One region of the Hoeflea sp. genome, then DNA from elsewhere that is predicted to be linked to it. Evidence: predicted binding sites of a transcription regulator. Region 1 holds the regulator's gene; each other region holds the start of a gene.

Region 1 (4,546 bases):
GTCTTCAATACGCAGCAACATCTTGCCACCGCGGTTTTTTGCATAAAGCCAGTTGAACAGGGCGGTTCGCGCGCCGCCGATATGAAGAAAGCCGGTTGGGGAGGGCGCAAAACGCGTTATGACGTCCGCGGACATGGCGTTTCCTTGAATTTTATTGGCTGCCTGGAACTTGGCGCGTCATGTAACACACAAGCGGCAGAGTGCAAGGTCCTCAGGCGGCTTTGCGGTTGCGCCGGCGGCATGTAGGATCATGCGTCAGTCACAGGGCTATCGGCATCTCCATGGACAGTTCAGATCGGGTCAAAGACCGGGTGCGCAGCGGCGGCGGGCAGGCCGGTTCAGCAGCTTCGGCTCAAGAGGCCGCTTGCGCCCCGGCGGACGCGCCCGCGTTTGCCCGTCGGCGTCCATCAGGGCGCAGCCTCATTGACCTGTTGCGCGAGGAAACCGGTCCGGGCCAGGCGATGCTCTGGCTTCCGGTTTTCATGGCCTGCGGTGCGGCAATCTGGTTTGTCCTTCCCGAAAGGCCGCCGGCGGCAACGGTTGCGGTCGCCTGTTTGATTTTTCTTGTCGTTCTTTTTGTTTCGGAACGCGAATGGCTGCGAAAAGGCAGTCTGCTGGCAAGCGGCCTTCTTGTGGCCATGCTCGCGGCCGATTTCCAAACCGGGCGTCTGAACACGGTTCTGCTGGACGGCGAGGTGACAACACATATCGAGGGGACCGTCATTGCCCGCGAGGCCGACCACGCCGGGCGATGGCGTTACACGATGGAGGTCGAGCGCACATTCGATCCGCAACTGCGCCGTCCGCCGAACACGGCGCGCCTGGTTGCGCGCGCCGGGCATGAGCCGGTGGAGATCGGCGACTTCGTTTCCGGGCTGGTCCGCCTGCGCTCGCCTTCGGGTCCGGCTTTGCCGGGCGGCTTCGATTTTGCCTATAACTCATATTTCAACGGGATCGGCGCAAACGGGTTTTTCCTCGGCAAGCCGCGGAAAGGCGAGGGGCGTGCCGCACACGACCGCAACTGGATGGAGCATGCCGGCTTGACACTCCAGCGCTTGCGTCAGCACATCAGCCAGCGGGTCAAGGATGTGTTGCCGGGAGAGGCGGGTGGTTTTGCCGCGGCCCTGACGGTGGCCGACCGCCGCTCGATGGACCCCGATACGGTCGATGCGCTGCGCCAGAGCGGACTTGCACATGTATTGGCCATATCCGGACTGCACATGGCGCTGGTGGCCGGAACCTTTTTTCTTCTCGTGCGCGCGTGTTTCAGCGTCTTTCCTTCCCTCGTTCAGGCGGTTCCCACGAAGAAACTGGCGGCGGCCGGCGCACTGGTGATCGCCACGCTGTACCTTTCCATATCCGGGGCGAGCGTTTCGACGCAGCGGGCATGGATCATGCTTGTGATCATGCTGGTTGCCGTGCTTGCCGACCGGCAGGCGCTGACGATGCGCAATGTCGCCATTGCCGCGATCATCATCATACTCATCAGCCCGTCCGCGGTTGTCGGGCCGGGCTTCCAGATGTCCTTTGCCGCGACAGCAGCCCTTATTGCGACCTATGCCCTTTGGAACAGGCCACGCCCGGTATCATACCAGGACGGAACGTCGTGGATCGGCACCCCGATGCGCATCTCGCTTCTCTTTTTCCTCGGGCTGGCGGTGACCTCGCTCGTTGCGGGTCTCGCAACGGCGCCATTTGCCATTCATCATTTTCACCGTATCGCGGCTTACGGTCTGCTCGCCAACCTGGCGGCGATGCCGGTCGTCACCTTTGTCGTTATGCCGGCCGGTATGATTGCTCTTCTGCTCATGCCGCTGGGCCTTGAGAAATGGCCGCTGAAGGTTATGGGCGTAGGCCTCGATGCGGTGATTGCGATCGCCCGCTATGTCCGCGAACTCGGCGGCGCGGTTGTCGTCGGCCAGGTCAGCCCGCTGGTAACGTTGCTTGCAACCGCCGGCCTGCTGATCTTCGTGCTCAGCCGAACACGCTTTCGGATTGCGGGGATCGGGCTGGTTATATTCGCCGCCCTTGCCTTGGCGATGCCTTCAGGCCGGCCGGATATCGTGATTTCGGAAGACGGGAGGCTGGCGGCATTCGTCAATGAAGGCACACTTGCGACCAATCGCAAGCGGCCGCCACGGTTCACATTCGAGCAATGGCAGACGGCATTCAAAAAGCCGCGGCATGATCCCCCGATGGTCGTCGCGGAAGACATCGGCAATCTCGGTGCGGCCCTGGCGCTTTCGGCCGGCACACCTGACAGTTTTCTGTGTGTCGCCAAGAAGTTCTGCGTCGGCACAAGCTCCAGCGGCGCGACGCTCGCGCTTGTTGAGGAGCTTTCCTATCTCGGCGCCGCCTGTGACGGAGCCGACATCGTCGTTACCCCAGTGCCGATTGCGATGGAACGGTGTTATTCCGGAGCTCTGCTGATCACCGGCCGCATGCTGCGCCAAAGCGGCGCCCTGACCATCTCCTTGGATACAGGAGACGCTCCACCAACTGTCCGCCCGGCAGTCGACAGTGTCCGGCGGGCCTGGACCCGTCATCGCGCCTATAATTGGCGCACCGACACGTTCCGGCAGGTCACGCCGTCCTGGGAGCGACCCTGAGGGTTGGCCTGGATGGAGCCTTGCCAAAGCCGTTAGTGGTAGCGTCTGATCAGCCCGACCAGCTTGCCTTGAATCTTGACCTGATCGGGGCCGAAAATCCGGGTTTCATAGGCCGGATTGGCAGCCTCCAGCGCAATCGAGGCGCCTTTTCTGCGAAACCGCTTCAAGGTCGCTTCCTCGTCATCCACCAGCGCGACGACGATTTCGCCCGGATTGGCGGTCGAGGCGTTCCTAATCACCACCGTGTCGCCGTCAAAAATGCCGGCGTCGATCATCGAATCGCCCTTTACTTCGAGCGCATAGTGTTCCCCGCCCGACAGCATTTCGGGCGGGACGCTGATATTGTGGGTATTGTTCTGGATGGCTGATATCGGCACACCTGCTGCGATCCGTCCCATAACCGGCACGCTCACCGCGGGCTCCGTATCGTTGTTGCCCTGAACGGGAAGCGGCGTGGGCTCCGGCGCGGATTTGCCCAGACTGCCCTCGATCACGCTTGGCGAGAAGCCTTTGCGCTGTTGACCGGCCGGAATCATCGTGTCGGGCAGGCGAAGCACTTCAAGGGCACGGGCGCGGTTCGGCAGCCTTCGTATGAACCCGCGTTCCTCCAAAGCCGTGATCAGGCGATGGATGCCCGATTTCGAGGCAAGATCAAGCGCTTCCTTCATCTCGTCGAAGGATGGCGGAATGCCGGACTCCTTCATGCGCTCATGAATATAAAGCAGCAGCTCGTGTTGTTTGCGTGTCAGCATCGCTGGCTCCCGAGTCGGAGAAACAAATACGGAACATACACTATATGTTCCATTTGTGTTCTTCAAGTGTTTATATTTCGTTAAGTGTGAGCGCGGCGTTGTCGGAGTGCGGTTGCCGCACGTTCAAGCGGACGCGCCTCTTTGCCGCCGGCGGGTTATCCGGTGCCATGCGATGGGAATCGCCGAGGTCGACAGGATACCGGCGATCTTTCTGCGGCGCCACAGTCTTATTCGCGCGTCGCTTATGTCCATCTCGAGGGAAAACGGCGTTATGCGGGGCCTTGCTCCGGTCGGATGCGACACGGTTTTGACCGGTCGGTAGACACCGTATGACAGGCGGCGACCGGCGGGTCGGCCGGGTATTGCGCGAAGGGTGAGGCCCTTTGGCATGTCGGCAAGGGCGAGCACATCCCGGAGGGTTTTGCGCGGCTCGATGACGAACTCGAACCGATCGCTTTTTCTGTAGTTGCCGGACGCGGCGACCTGGGGCAGGGCCTTGATGTCGCCGTTCAGATATTGCTGGAGCTCGTTCCCCGCAAGGTCGGCGGCGGCCCGGGCGATCTCGTAAATCCAGACGTGGAAATGCGTGTGTGGCGTGAAGGGTATGCGGCGCCGGGCGATGACCGGGCCGGTATCGATGCCTTTGTCCAGTTGATGGATTGTGATGCCGCCGTAGCGATCCGCTTCGCCATCGACAAGAAGGCTGAGCGTCGGTTGCGGCCCCTTATAGTGGGGCAGGAGCGCCGGATGCACGTTGACGGCTCGATCCCCGAACAGTTCGAGGATCCTGGCAGGGATGATGCGATGGGTCATCAAGGTGATCAGCGTATCGGCCTTATCGTCCGATCCTAGTGATTCGGCCCGTTGTCCGCTGAAATAGCTGTCCGCCTCGATGATCGGGATCCTGTGTCTTCTGACCTGCGCCTCAAGCGCCGGGATTGCTGCGGCGTAAAGATCGAGTTTCCGGGAGAGGCTCGATGCCGGGAATTTCCGGTCGGCAGTGACGAACGCGGCAACGGAATTGCCGGCTTTCAGCCATGCGTCGACAAATGCCGAACTGACAAGCCCGTTCTCAATGATGAAAACCGCCCGATTGCGGCGTGAAACCTCAGTCAACGATCCCTCCCGGTGTGCCATTGGGCACGGAAATGTCTGTCAGGACAAGCAGCCACGTGTTTTTGTCTG
Region 2 (4,546 bases), on a different contig from region 1:
TGATCGACAGCCTCGTGACTTTTGCCGATTTCGGCGACCGTCTGACCTTCTCACCAAGCGCCAGCGACACGCTGACGATCAGCGGCCCGTTTGCCGGCGATCTGAATGCCGATGACGACAATCTTGTTGCGCGCGCACGAGTGCTTTTGCGCGATCTTGCCCTCAGGCAAGGCGGCAAGGCCCCGCCGGTTGCCATTCACCTTGAAAAGAACCTGCCCGTCGCTTCGGGTATCGGCGGCGGCTCGGCGGACGCCGCGGCAACGCTGCGCGGTCTTGCCCGGGTGTGGCCGGTCGCCATCGACGATGCCGACCTGTTGAAAGCAGCGCTGAAGCTGGGGGCGGACGTCCCCATGTGTCTTTTGTCAAAGCCTTTGCTGGCGCGCGGGATCGGCGATCTTCTGGAACCGCTCGAAACCCTCGCGGCATTGCCCGTCCTCCTCGTCAATCCGCTTGAGGCCGTATCAACCCCCGCCGTGTTCGGCGCGCTTGAAACGAAGAGCAACACAGCCCTGCGGCTTTCGGAACCGCTCGGCGATATCGAGACTGTCATTGCGGCGCTGAAGCAAACGGGCAACGACCTCGACACGCCGGCAAGGCGCTTCGTTCCGGCGATCGCTGAGGTCGGCGCGGCGCTCGGGAAAACCGATGCGCTGTTCTGGCGCATGTCCGGGTCCGGTGCGACCTGCTACGGCATATTCCGCGATCCGGTTGCCGCCCGGCTTGCCGGCGACACGCTTCGCGATCAATATCCGCACTGGTGGGTGCAGGCCGCCACGACATACCGTGCGCCGTAGGAGTTTTTCATGTCCCGAATCGATGAATCGCGTCCATTCATTTCGGTCAGGATCGCCGTGCTGACCGTGTCGGACACACGCAGCCTGGAAGACGACAAATCCGGCTCGACGCTTGCGGGCCGGATCGAACATGCCGGTCACGTGCTTGCGGCGCGCGACATTGTCACGGACGATGTCGACCTGATCGCGGCGCGCGTCAAATCCTGGGCGGAGGATCCGCAGATCGATGTGGTCATCACGACCGGCGGCACCGGATTTACCGGCCGGGACGTGACGCCCGAGGCGGTGATGCCGCTGTTTGAAAAACAGATGGACGGTTTTTCCGAGGTGTTTCACCGCATCTCCTACGACAAGATCGGCACGTCCACCATCCAGTCACGGGCAACGGGCGGCGTTATCAACGCGACCTATGTCTTTGTGCTGCCCGGCTCACCGGGAGCCTGCAAGGACGCCTGGGACGGGATACTGAAAAACCAGCTCGACTACCGGCACATGCCGTGCAATTTCATCGAGATCATGCCGCGGCTCGATGAACATCTGAAACGCAGGAAATAGCGTTTGGGTCTGTCGCCCTCAGATTGAATCGAACCGGCCCGAGCGCCCGAAGCCCGACGCAAAACGGGCCGCGCCCTTTTCAGCTTCCTTGCGGATGGGCACCTGCCCTTCGATGCCCTCGAGTTTGAGCGCCTCTTTGAGGTCCAGGCCCCATTGTTCGTGGGCGGTCATACGGTCGGTCCGCAGGCATATCTGCGGGAAACGCGCGAGGTCCGCTGCGATCGACACCGCTTCTTCAAGCGCCTTTCCCTGCGGAACCAGCCGGTTGGCAAGCCCGAAGCTCAACGCCTCGCCGGCAGCGACGGGACGGCCGGTGAGGATCATGTCCATCGCCCGGCTGTGGCCGATGAGACGTGGCAGGCGCACATTGCCGCCATCGATCAGCGGCACGCCCCAACGGCGGCAAAACACGCCGAAGACCGCGCTTTCAGAGGCGACACGCATGTCGCACCACAGGGCGAGTTCAAGCCCGCCGGCCACGGCATGTCCCTCGACGGCGGCAATCACCGGCTTGGTGAGCAGCCGTCGCGTCGGCCCCATCGGCCCTTCTCCGAGCGGCTCATATTCAAACGTGCCCTCAGATACGGTTTTCAGGTCGAAGCCGGCACAAAAGGTGCCCCCGCTGCCGCAAAGCACGGCCGCAGACTGGCTGGTGTCGTTGTCGAAATTCTCAAAGGCCGACAGAAGCAATCCGGCGGTCTCCGGATCGACGGCATTGCGGCTCGCCGGGCGGTTGATGGACACAATCGTGACCGCATCCCTTCGCTCAACCAGGACCTTGTCTTCCGATTCGCCCATCTTGCGCCTCCTGCCCTTCTCGCATTCGCTGACAGGCGATGCTGACACCGCAGGCCGGTCCGGTCAACGCTGCGGATGCTGCACTGTGCCCTGCAGTTGCACCGCCTTGCCGGCGCCTTCCCCGAAACCGGTTGTTCTCATTTTTGTTCTTGATATGTTCTTATTCGTTTGCTAGGAATAAATTCACAACACACAGGGATGCAAGGGTGCTGCAATGAGCGATCTGGACCATTTCAGGCAAAACAGCCTCAATCCGGCAAACAGGCCGGACATCGCCGAAGCCCTTGCCGCGCATTCGGGCATGCGTGTTGACAGGAAGCGGCGGCGCGGGCGCGGCGCGGGCATCAACCCGAGCGGGCGTTTCGAGCAGCATGCCCGTCACATCTTCGATGACGGATGGGAAACCCTGGAAGACCTCCCGGCCTTCAAAACCGAGGTGCAGGTGGAAAAGCCACGCACCATCATCACCCGCAATCAGTCTCCCGACATTTCCTTCGACCGGTCGATCAACCCGTATCGCGGCTGCGAGCATGGCTGTATCTACTGCTTCGCGCGGCCGACCCATGCCTTCATGGGGCTTTCGCCGGGGCTGGATTTTGAAGCGCGCCTGTTTGCCAAGCCGGATGCTCCCAGGCTGCTTGAAAAGGAACTGGCGAAACCCGGTTACAAGCCGCGCGTGATCGCCATTGGCACCAATACCGACCCCTATCAGCCGATCGAGAGGAAATGGCGGATCGTGCGGCAGATCCTCGAAGTGTTGAATGCCTGCAATCATCCGGTCGGCATCGTGACGAAGTCGGCAAACATTCTTCGTGATACCGATATCCTGTCGCAGATGGCCGAAAAGGGCCTTGCCAAGGTGGCCCTGTCGGTCACCACGCTGGACGGCAAGCTCGCCCGCGCCATGGAGCCGCGGGCATCGGCGCCTGCCCGGCGGCTGGAGGCGATGCGCGGACTTTCGCAGGCCGGCATTCCGGTCGCGGTCATGGCCTCGCCGATCATACCGGGGCTGAACGACCATGAAATGGAACGTATCCTGGATTCAGCCAAAGCCGCCGGCGCATGCACGGCGAGCTATATTCTGCTGCGCCTGCCGCTGGAAGTCAGTCCGCTTTTCCGCGACTGGCTCCTGCGCCACTATCCGGACCGCTACAGGCACGTCATGTCGCTGGTTCGCTCCATGCGTGGCGGCAAGGATTATGACGCCGAATTCAAGAAGCGCATGAAAGGCAGCGGCCCCTATGCCTGGCAGTTGGCGCGGCGCTTCGAAATCACCGCAAAGAGGCTGGGGCTCGACAGCAGATGGCGCTCCTTGCGCACCGATCTGTTTACCCCTCCGCTTGGATCGGGAGTACAGCTCAACCTTCTTTGATGCAGCTTCGCCATGACCGCGTACCCCGACTGCGGTCATGACGGTGGTTCCCTCCACCAAGCCGCCGCCGGATTCCCGCCACCTGTGCCTCACACTGGAATCCGGCATCCCCGAGCAATGACCTCCGGCTTCTGCCGTCCGGAGACACGCTCTGAATGGAGGGACTTGCAGGGGATTGGGTGGGCGTGCGAGTTTGCCGCACAATGTCTCGCACCCCACCTGATTCTCGCTCGCAGGCCGACCTGTTCGCTCCGGCGGGCGACGGACCGGATTTCAGTTTTGAACGTGCTGCCGGCGCGCCGCAGCGGCTGGTGGCCGGTGCCGACGAGGCCGGACGCGGACCTCTTGCCGGGCCTGTCGTTGCCGCAGCCGTGATCCTCGACCCGGACAATGTTCCGCTCGGTCTCAATGACTCCAAGAAACTCACGGCCCGCCGGCGCGACGAGCTCTTCGAACTGATCCTCATGCATGCCGAGGTGTCCATTGCCTCGTCCGGCCCGGCCCGGATCGACCGGACCGATATCCTGAAAGCGAGCCTTGATGCGATGCGCAGGGCCGTCAACGCCCTGCCCCGTGCGCCCGACAGCGCGCTCATCGACGGGCGCGACGTGCCGCCCGGCCTGTGCTGCCAGGGCAACGCGGTGATCAAGGGCGATGCGCGTTCGCTGTCGATCGCGGCCGCCTCCATCGTCGCAAAGGTCGCGCGGGATCGGATGATGCAGCGCTCAGCCGAGCGCTTTCCCGTTTTCGGCTTCGAACGCCATGCCGGCTACGGAACCGCGGCGCACCGCGAAGCCATAGCCGAACACGGTCCCTGCCCGCTTCACCGTATGAGCTTCAGACCCATGCGCGGCGAAGGCTGATTGCACGGCATCACTGCGCCGGTCAGGCGGTGCGTTCCACCGCCTGACCGCGAGCCTCGCGGTGGGCGATGAAGATCGAAGCCGAGACAATCAACGCCGATCCAAGCCAGAGATTTCCGCCCGGCACAAAGCCGAACACGATCCAGCCCGCGATGACGTTGAGG
Region 3 (4,546 bases), on a different contig from region 1:
CTGCCGCGTTCGCGCGTGATGTCGGCGGCGTCGACGATCGTGCGGGTCGAGGGGCCGCCTGAGCCCATCACGATACCCGTACGCTCGTCGGTGATTTCACCCTCCTCAAGGCCCGAATCGGCGATCGCCTGCTGCATGGCCACGTGGTTCCACGCGCCGCCCTTGCTCAAGAAGCGCATGGCGCGGCGGTCGACCATATCGGTGGGGTCGAGCGTCGGAGCGCCCCAGACCTGGCAACGGAAACCATGTTCGGCAAATTCTTCCGAGAACGTAATGCCGGACTTGGCCTCGCGCAGCGACCGGGTGACGTCCTGGACATCGTTGCCGATGGACGACACGATCCCCATTCCGGTGACGACAACACGTTTCATACGGTTTCCTTTCCACAGAAACTGCGGTTGTTGGGACGAAAAGCGGTGTTCGGCGCGGATACCGCCGGATCTTATCCCGATTTTTCCTGGAACAGCCCGACCCTGAGGTCGGTTGCCTTGTAGGCCGGCTCGCCGTCGGCTTTCGCCCAGCCGTCGCCGATGCCGAGGACAAGTCGGCCGCGCATGATCCGCTTGAAGTCGACGCCGAACTCGACGAGTTTGGTTTCGGGTGTAACCATTTCGGTCAGTCTGACCTCGCCGACCGAGATGGCCCGCCCCTTGCCCGGCTCGCCGAGCCAGCCGAGATAAAAGCCGGTCATCTGCCACAGCGCGTCCAGCCCCAGGCATCCGGGCATCACCGGATCGCCCTCGAAATGGCAGCCGAAGAACCACAGATCGGGCGTGACGTCGAACTCGGCCCTTATGAAGCCCTTGTCATATTCGCCGCCGGTTTCCGATATCTCGGTAATCCGGTGGAACATCAGCATGGGCGGTAGCGGAAGCTGCGCGTTGCCCGGGCCGAACATGGTGCCATGCCCGCATGTCAAAATGTCTTCATAGCTGAAGCTCGACGGCCTATCATTCATTGAAAAACTGTACTCCCGAATACCACGCGCTTTGAGCCTGCCCCACCGGAACCTACCACAGCTTGTTTGCTGGCGAAAAGCGTCGCCTGTCAATTATGGGCTAAAGGCGAAACTTACAACCGTTATCCCGCCATTCCGGTTTGCGCGGCCGCGCAAATCAAAAATGGACCCTCAAACTCCACTATTGAAAGATTCCCCGTCTAAAGTTATATAACGTCCAATTGCCCATCAGCGGGTTTCAGTCAAGACAGAGCGATGCAAAGCGAAACGGAACACACACCTTGTCCCACGCGCCTGGCGGGCGACCGGCTCAGGTCCGTTGGTTTGCGGCCGACGCGCCAGCGGATTGCTCTGGCCGGTTTGCTGTTTGCCAAAGGCGATCGCCATCTGACAGCGGAAGAACTGCATGAAGAGGCCGTGAGCGCCGGTGTGCCGGTGTCGCTCGCGACGGTCTACAACACACTGCACCAGTTCACCGATGCCGGCATGCTGCGCGTGCTCGCGATTGAGTCGTCGAAGACCTATTTCGACACCAACACATCGGACCATCAGCACTACTTTGTCGAGGGCGAAAACGAGGTGATGGACATCCCGGCCGGTGGATTGACCGTCCATGGCCTGCCGGAGGTTCCCGAAGGCATGGAAATCGCCCATATCGACGTGGTTGTGCGCCTGCGCCGCAAGCGGTCCTGACCGCTTCACGTTGTCGTAAAAGATAAACGACCTAAAATCGCGCTCGCGTCCGGTTCCGGGTGCGCTCGGCAGGTGTTTTGGCCGGCCGTGCAGACGGGGACGAAACCGCTCTCGCGGTATTTGTGTTTGTGGCTTGGGGCGGCGCGCCTTATTTACGACCTTTGCTCTAAGCGGTGCATTGGCGGATGATAAGCCGGTCAAATCGTTCAATATGATCGCCCGGTACTCTAGTCATTCACATGCAGCTTCAGGCGGCCGGTCCGTTCGGGCAGGGGCGCGACGTTTTCCGCGCCGCTTTCAGGTGCCGCGCTTTCGCCTTCGACCTCGATCTCCAGCGCCTCGATCTTCGCGCCGCGCTTGGTGACCTTGTCGGCGGAGGTCAGGATCAGGTCGATATCGCGCTGCGCTTGGCCGAAATGGGTCTGCAGCTTGCGCACGCGCTCGTCGAGCCGCATGACGTCTTCCATCAGCCGCACCACCTCGCCCTGGATCAGATGCGCCTGCTCGCGCATGCGCGCATCCTTCAGCACCGCCTGCACCACCTGCAGCGACAGCATGAGCAGCGACGGCGAGACGATGACGATGCGGGCGCGGTGGGCCTTTTGCACAAGGGCTTCGAAATTCTCGTGGATTTCCGCGAAGATCGATTCCGACGGCACGAACATGAAGGCCGTGTCCTGCGTCTCGCCTTTCAAAAGATACTTGTCGGCGATATCACGGATATGGATCTCGATGTCGCGGCGGAACTGCTGTATCGCCTGTTTCTCCGTTTCCGCGTCGTCTTGTTCTCGGATGCGGTTCCAGGCTTCCAGCGGAAATTTTGCATCGATCACCAGGGCCGGCGCCCCGTTGGGCATGTGCACCGTGCAGTCCGGACGGCTGCCGTTGGAGAGCGTCGGCTGGAAGGCGTAGCCGTTCGAGGGCAGGGCATCGGCGATGATGGTCTCCATGCGCGCCTGGCCGAACGCGCCGCGCGTCTGCTTGTTCGACAAAATGGCCTGCAGGCCGACGACATCCTTGGCGAGCGCCCGGATATTGTTCTGTGCCGTATCGATGACGGCGAGCCGCTCCTGCAGGCGCGACAGGTTTTCATGTGTCGCCTTGGTCTGCTCGCTGATCGTGTTGCCGATCCGCTGGCTCATGCCGTCGAGCCGCTCGTTGATCGATTTGTTGATTTCGCTCTGCCGCGATCCGAAGACTTCAGCGATCGTCGCCATGCGGCCCTGCATTTCCGCCTGCGCGCCCATGATCTCGGCGAACCGCGCCTCCATGTCCCGTGCGCGCTGACCGGCGGCTTCCTCCGAGGCAAGCCGCTGCGCCCGCGCATTGCGCGCCCTGCCGCGCGCCAGAAGAAGTGCGCCGATTATAATCAGGCCAAGCACCGCCGCGGCACCGGCCACAAGCCCGCCGGCCGTAACGACAACCTCCCCGATCCGGGCGACCGGGGTACCGAATGTGAACTCAACCGCATCCATGGCGCAAGCTTATATGATTCTTCGATGATTGCCAGATCAAAACAGGAACATGGGCGATATGCCGAATTGACCTCCCGCCTGCGAATGCGTAGATGCATGCCATGACCCTAAAATCCCTTGTTCTCCTGCCGGATCCCATCTTGCGCACCGAATCCGAACTGGTTGAGCGCGTCGACGAGGATATCCGGACCCTCGCCGACGACATGCTGGAAACCATGTACGATGCGCCCGGCATAGGCCTTGCGGCCATCCAGATCGGCATTCCGCGCCGGCTTCTGGTTATCGACTGCGCCAAGGAGGATGAGGAACCGGCGCCGATGGTCTTCATCAACCCCAAGGTCGTTGCCGGCTCGGACGAACGTTCGGTCTACGAGGAGGGGTGCCTGTCGATTCCCGACTACTACGCCGAGGTCGAGCGTCCGGCGCAGGTGACGGTCGACTATGTGGACCGGGACGGCAAAGAGCGGCAGATCGAGGCGGACGGGCTGCTTGCAACCTGTCTTCAGCATGAGATCGACCACCTCAACGGCGTGCTCTTCATCGACTATATCTCCAAGCTGAAACGGGACATGGTCATCCGCAAATTCACCAAGATGGCCAAGAGCCGCGGCGGAACGCGTCTCTAGGCGGCAAGTCTCACATCGCACGCGGGAGGCACGTCTTGCGCATCATCTTCATGGGAACCCCGGAATTCGCCGTGCCGACGCTTGCCGCGCTCGCCGGTTACGGCCATGAGATCGCCGCCGTCTATACGCAGCCGCCCCGCCCCGCCGGACGCCGCGGCCTGGAGCTGGTCAAGTCGCCGGTCCATCGCCAGTCCGAAATCCTCGGCTTTCCCGTCCTCACGCCGGAAAGCCTGAAGGACCCTGACGAGCAGCAAAGGTTCCGTGATCTGAGTGCCGATGTGGCGGTCGTCGTCGCCTATGGGCAACTGCTGCCCGAAGCGGTGCTGAACGGCACGCGGCTTGGCTGCTACAACGGCCACGCCTCCCTTCTGCCGCGCTGGCGCGGTGCGGCGCCGATACAGCGGGCGATCATGGCCGGCGACACGGAGACCGGCATGATGGTCATGAAGATGGACGCCGGTCTCGACACCGGTCCGATCGCCATGGAGGAGCGGGTGGCCATGGCTCCGGACATGACCGCCGGCGAACTGCACGACAAGCTGATGCTGGTCGGCGGCGACCTGATGCAGCGGGCCATGGCCGCGCTGGAGCGCGATTCGCTGACCCTGACGCCGCAGCCGGAAGACGGCGTCACCTATGCCGCGAAGATCAGCAAGGACGAGACCCGCATCGACTTCGGTCGCGACAGCGTCGACGTCCATAACCACATTCGCGGCCTGTCGCCCTTTCCGGGCGCCTGGTGCGAGATGCCGCTCGGCGGCAGACAGGAGCGGGTCAAGGTCCTGCGCTCAGCG
Region 4 (4,546 bases), on a different contig from region 1:
TTCAGCTCGATGACGACGCGATAGCCGTCGCGGTCGGACTCGTCACGGATGTCGGAAATGCCCTCGATACGCTTGTCGCGCACCAGTTCGGCCATTTTCTCGATCATCGAGGCCTTGTTCACCTGATAGGGGATTTCCGTGACGATCAGCGCCTCGCGGTCGCCCCTGATCTGTTCGACATCGACCCTTCCGCGCATCATGACGGAGCCGCGGCCGGTATCGTAGGCGGAGCGGATGCCCGAACGGCCAAGGATCAGGCCGCCGGTCGGGAAATCCGGCCCCGGAATGATCTGCTGCAGTTCGGCAAGCTCGATCGCCGGATTGTCGATCAACGCGAAACAGCCGTCGATCACCTCGCCGAGATTGTGAGGCGGAATGTTAGTGGCCATGCCGACCGCGATACCGCCGGCGCCGTTGACGAGCAGATTGGGAAAGCGCGCCGGAACGACCCGCGGCTCCTTCGCCGACGCATCGTAGTTCTCCTGGAAATCGACCGTGTCCTTGTCGATGTCTTCCAGAAGCTCGTGCGCCACCTTGGCAAGGCGCGATTCCGTGTAGCGCATCGCGGCGGGCGGATCGCCGTCGACGGAGCCGAAATTGCCCTGCCCGTCGATAAGCGGCACGCGCATCGAAAATTCCTGGGCCATGCGCACCATGGCGTCGTAAATCGCCTGGTCGCCATGGGGGTGGTACTTACCCATGACGTCACCGATGATGCGCGACGACTTCACATATTTGCGGTTCCAGTGGAAACCGCCCTCATGCATGGCATAGAGAATCCGCCGGTGAACGGGCTTCAGGCCGTCACGCACATCCGGCAGCGCACGGCTGACGATCACGCTCATCGCATAATCGAGATAGGAGCGCTGCATCTCCTCCATTATGGAGATCGGTTCAATGCCTGATGGATCGGAAGGCGGCGTCAGGGAGTTATCGTGTTCCGACAAAAATCAAGTCCGTCATATAGTCCAGAATCAGTTGCGCCTGTTATAGACGATCGGCCCCGCAAAAGCCAACTTGCAAGGCACTCGACGGGTACAAATTTTCACAATATTTTCAGATATTTAGTAAGCTTTCTTTTGATCGGCGGATATTAATCCGGCGCGATTCGGCCATAATCCGCCAAAGCGCGGCGGATCAAGCGGTTCGGCCATGGAAACAAGGCGGGTTTCATTGGCTTCCCGAAACAGGAATACGGCGACCAAAGACCGGTAAAATCGGCCCGCGCGTGTGGTTTTCCGGCTCCGTGAAAGACCTATTTCAGGTCGATCGCGAGTTCCTTGCCGCCCGGCCCGTGGACGCTGTCATTGCCCCTGATGGTCACGGTGGTGACGCCTTCCGGGATCGCAACCCCGGAAAGCGAACGTGTGAATGGCTGCTCGTTTTCATGCGGGTGGGCAAGGACGCGTTCGCCGTAAACCGTGCCGTCGGGCCCGACGACGTCCCAGCGATCGGCGTAGTGATCCCATCCTTCGTCATCATGCAGAAGGGTCACGGAAAACCGCCACTTGCCGTCGGACTGCTGCTGTGCATCGGCCGCAACGACGTCGACTTCGCCGGCCCAGACAGGCAAGGCGACACACACGGCACAAAAAGCACCGAAACAGCGAACCAACAGGCAATCAAATTGCATAAATCTCATGGATACAGCCCTCCTGTCCCGCCGTCATCGCATAACCAGCGAGGCGGAGGAAATCACATGCCCGCGAGGATGCAGGGATACCGGACGATCAGAACGGAATTTCGTCGTCCATGTCCCTGGAGAATCCGCCTTCCTGGGCGGGTGCCGGCTGGCCGTAATCCTGTTGGTTGTCGCCGAAGCCCCCGCCTCCGCCACCACCGCCGCCGGGACCGTCGGAGCGCCCGTCCAGCATCGTCAGTGCCGAATTGAACCCCTGGAGCACCACCTCGGTGGAATAGCGGTCCTGACCGCTCTGGTCCTGCCATTTGCGTGTCTGCAACTGGCCTTCGATATAGATTTTGGAGCCTTTGCGCAGATACTGTTCGGCGATCTTGCAAAGGCCCTCACTGAAGATGACGACCCGGTGCCATTCGGTCCGTTCGCGCCGCTCGCCCGTATTACGGTCGCGCCAGCTCTCGGAGGTCGCGACCCTGAGGTTTGCAATCGGCCGTCCGTCCTGTGTCCGGCGAATTTCCGGATCCGCGCCGAGATTGCCCACCAAAATGACCTTGTTGACGCTGCCTGCCATGTCCAAACCTCATATGTGCGGAAACAGGCCCCTGCCGCGGAACCCTGCCCTTCGATTTCCGGCGACAATAGACCATCGTAACGCTCCGTGGGTGCCATCACAAAACTATCCACAGGAGCTTTTTTGTTCACATTATGTTCTAGTTCCGTTATTGTGCCTTGTCAAATGATTCAGCTTGGGTCATGAACTTGAGGCAATGTGGCGTGCGCATCTCGACTTCGGGCAATTCGGTCCTGGTTTTACAGCCGCATTCATTCCACGGGATATGTGTCATCACGCGCAGCGCGCGGAAGACGGGCCTGATTGCGGACGGAGACCATGAGCGAACTTAAGACCATTTCGATCCGCGGCGCGCGCGAGCACAATCTGAAGAGCGTCGATCTCGATCTGCCGCGCAACACGCTGATCGTGATGACGGGTCTTTCCGGTTCGGGCAAATCCTCACTGGCGTTCGACACGATCTATGCGGAGGGTCAGCGGCGCTACGTGGAAAGCCTCTCGGCCTATGCGCGCCAGTTTCTGGAAATGATGCAGAAGCCGGATGTCGATCAGATCGACGGCCTGTCGCCGGCCATATCCATCGAGCAGAAAACCACCTCGCGCAACCCGCGCTCGACGGTCGGCACGGTGACCGAGATTTACGACTATCTGCGCCTGCTCTATGCGCGTGTCGGCATACCCTATTCGCCGGAAACGGGCCTGCCGATCGAAAGCCAGACGGTCAGCCAGATGGTTGACCGGGTCATGGCGCTGGAGGACGGGACGCGGCTTTATATTCTCGCGCCGCTGGTGCGCGGCCGCAAAGGCGAATACCGCAAGGAACTCGCGGAGTTGATGAAAAAGGGCTTCCAGCGGGTCAAGGTCGACGGCGTCTATTACGAGATCGCGGATGTCCCGCCGCTCGACAAGAAATACAAGCACGACATGGACGTGGTCGTCGATCGGGTGGTGGTGCGCGAGGATCTGGCGACACGCCTCGCCGACAGCCTGGAAACCTGTCTGACGCTGGCGGATGGCCTTGCCGTGGCGGAGCTTGCGGACAAACCGCTGCCCGATGAGGCGACCTCGGGCGGCAGCGCCAACAAATCCAAGAACGAGACCCACGAGCGGCTGGTCTTCTCGGAGAAATTTGCCTGTCCCGTCTCGGGTTTCACCATTCCCGAGATCGAGCCGAGGCTGTTCTCCTTCAACAATCCTTTCGGTGCCTGCCCGACCTGCGACGGGCTGGGCACGCAGCAGAAGATCGATCCGGCCCTCATCATTCCCGAACCGGGCAGAACATTGCGTGACGGCGCAGTGGCGCCCTGGGCCAAATCCAGTTCGCCCTATTACGGACAGACGCTGGAGGCGCTTGGCCGTCATTTCGGCTTCAAGCTCGGGGACCGGTGGAACGAGCTGCCCGAGGCCGCCCGCGACGCCATCCTGCACGGCACGAGGGACAAGATCGACTTTCACTATGATGACGGGTTGCGCTCCTACAAAACCTCGAAAAACTTCGAGGGCATCATTCCCAATCTCGAGCGGCGCTGGAAGGAAACGGATTCGTCCTGGGCGCGCGAGGAGATCGAGCGTTATATGGCAGCCGCGCCCTGCCCGACCTGCGCCGGCTACCGGCTGAAGCCGGAGGCCATGGCCGTCAAGATCGACGGCCTGCATGTCGGAAAGGTGACGGAGATGTCCATCCGCGACGCGGGCGCCTGGTTCGAGAACCTTCCCGCCCGGCTGACGGACAAACAGAACGAGATCGCCGGCCGCATCTTCAAGGAGATCAGGGACCGGCTGAAATTCCTCAACGATGTCGGCCTGGATTATCTGACGCTGTCGCGCAATTCGGGCACGCTGTCCGGCGGCGAGAGCCAGCGCATCCGCCTCGCCTCGCAGATCGGATCGGGGCTGACCGGCGTGCTTTATGTCCTGGACGAGCCGTCCATCGGCCTGCACCAGCGCGACAATGCGCGCCTGCTTGGAACGCTGAAACATCTCAGGGACATCGGCAACACGGTCATCGTCGTCGAACACGACGAAGACGCGATCCTGTCGGCCGATCACGTTATCGACATCGGACCGGCGGCCGGCATTCATGGCGGTGAGATCGTGGCCCAGGGCACACCCCAGGAGATCATGTCATCCGCCAATTCGCTGACGGGACAATATCTTTCCGGCGCACAGGAGGTTGCCGTTCCAGGCGAACGCCGCAAGATCGACAAGAAACGTCAGATCACCGTTGTCGGCGCGAGCGCCAACAATCTGAAGAACATCACCGCAAGCATACCGCTCGGCGTGTTCACGGCCGTCACCGGCGTCTCCGGCGGCGGAAAATCGACCTTCCTGATCGA

The links. The regulator LexA, encoded in region 1, represses DNA repair genes until DNA is damaged. The targets are predictions, from matches to a motif close to TGTTCNNNNTGTGTTCNG.
Region 2: AC5E6N_RS04645 (PA0069 family radical SAM protein) is a predicted target of LexA. The motif match lies at 2,292-2,309, and genes of this name have one in related genera.
Region 3: AC5E6N_RS11640 (DNA recombination protein RmuC) is a predicted target of LexA. The motif match lies at 3,159-3,176, and genes of this name have one in related genera.
Region 4: uvrA (excinuclease ABC subunit UvrA) is a predicted target of LexA. The motif match lies at 2,335-2,352, and genes of this name have one in related genera.

Annotation. Positions count from the first base shown of each region.
Region 1 is NZ_CFHWAF010000167.1:3,987-8,532, forward strand. It holds gene gltX (glutamate--tRNA ligase) at 1-135, opposite strand, end outside; gene AC5E6N_RS21565 (ComEC/Rec2 family competence protein) at 282-2,609, shown strand; gene lexA (transcriptional repressor LexA) at 2,642-3,361, opposite strand; gene AC5E6N_RS21575 (formyltransferase family protein) at 3,485-4,477, opposite strand.
Region 2 is NZ_CFHWAF010000014.1:9,343-13,888, forward strand. It holds gene AC5E6N_RS04630 (4-(cytidine 5'-diphospho)-2-C-methyl-D-erythritol kinase) at 1-794, shown strand, start outside; gene moaB (molybdenum cofactor biosynthesis protein B) at 804-1,349, shown strand; gene AC5E6N_RS04640 (crotonase/enoyl-CoA hydratase family protein) at 1,368-2,147, opposite strand; gene AC5E6N_RS04645 (PA0069 family radical SAM protein) at 2,362-3,519, shown strand; gene rnhB (ribonuclease HII) at 3,723-4,382, shown strand; gene AC5E6N_RS04655 (DMT family transporter) at 4,405-4,546, opposite strand, start outside.
Region 3 is NZ_CFHWAF010000050.1:25,171-29,716, forward strand. It holds gene fabB (beta-ketoacyl-ACP synthase I) at 1-371, opposite strand, end outside; gene fabA (3-hydroxyacyl-[acyl-carrier-protein] dehydratase FabA) at 443-958, opposite strand; gene irrA (iron response transcriptional regulator IrrA) at 1,214-1,651, shown strand; gene AC5E6N_RS11640 (DNA recombination protein RmuC) at 1,879-3,126, opposite strand; gene def (peptide deformylase) at 3,228-3,752, shown strand; gene fmt (methionyl-tRNA formyltransferase) at 3,788-4,546, shown strand, end outside.
Region 4 is NZ_CFHWAF010000048.1:8,994-13,539, forward strand. It holds gene gyrA (DNA gyrase subunit A) at 1-926, opposite strand, end outside; gene AC5E6N_RS11220 (hypothetical protein) at 1,256-1,642, opposite strand; gene AC5E6N_RS11225 (single-stranded DNA-binding protein) at 1,731-2,210, opposite strand; gene uvrA (excinuclease ABC subunit UvrA) at 2,529-4,546, shown strand, end outside.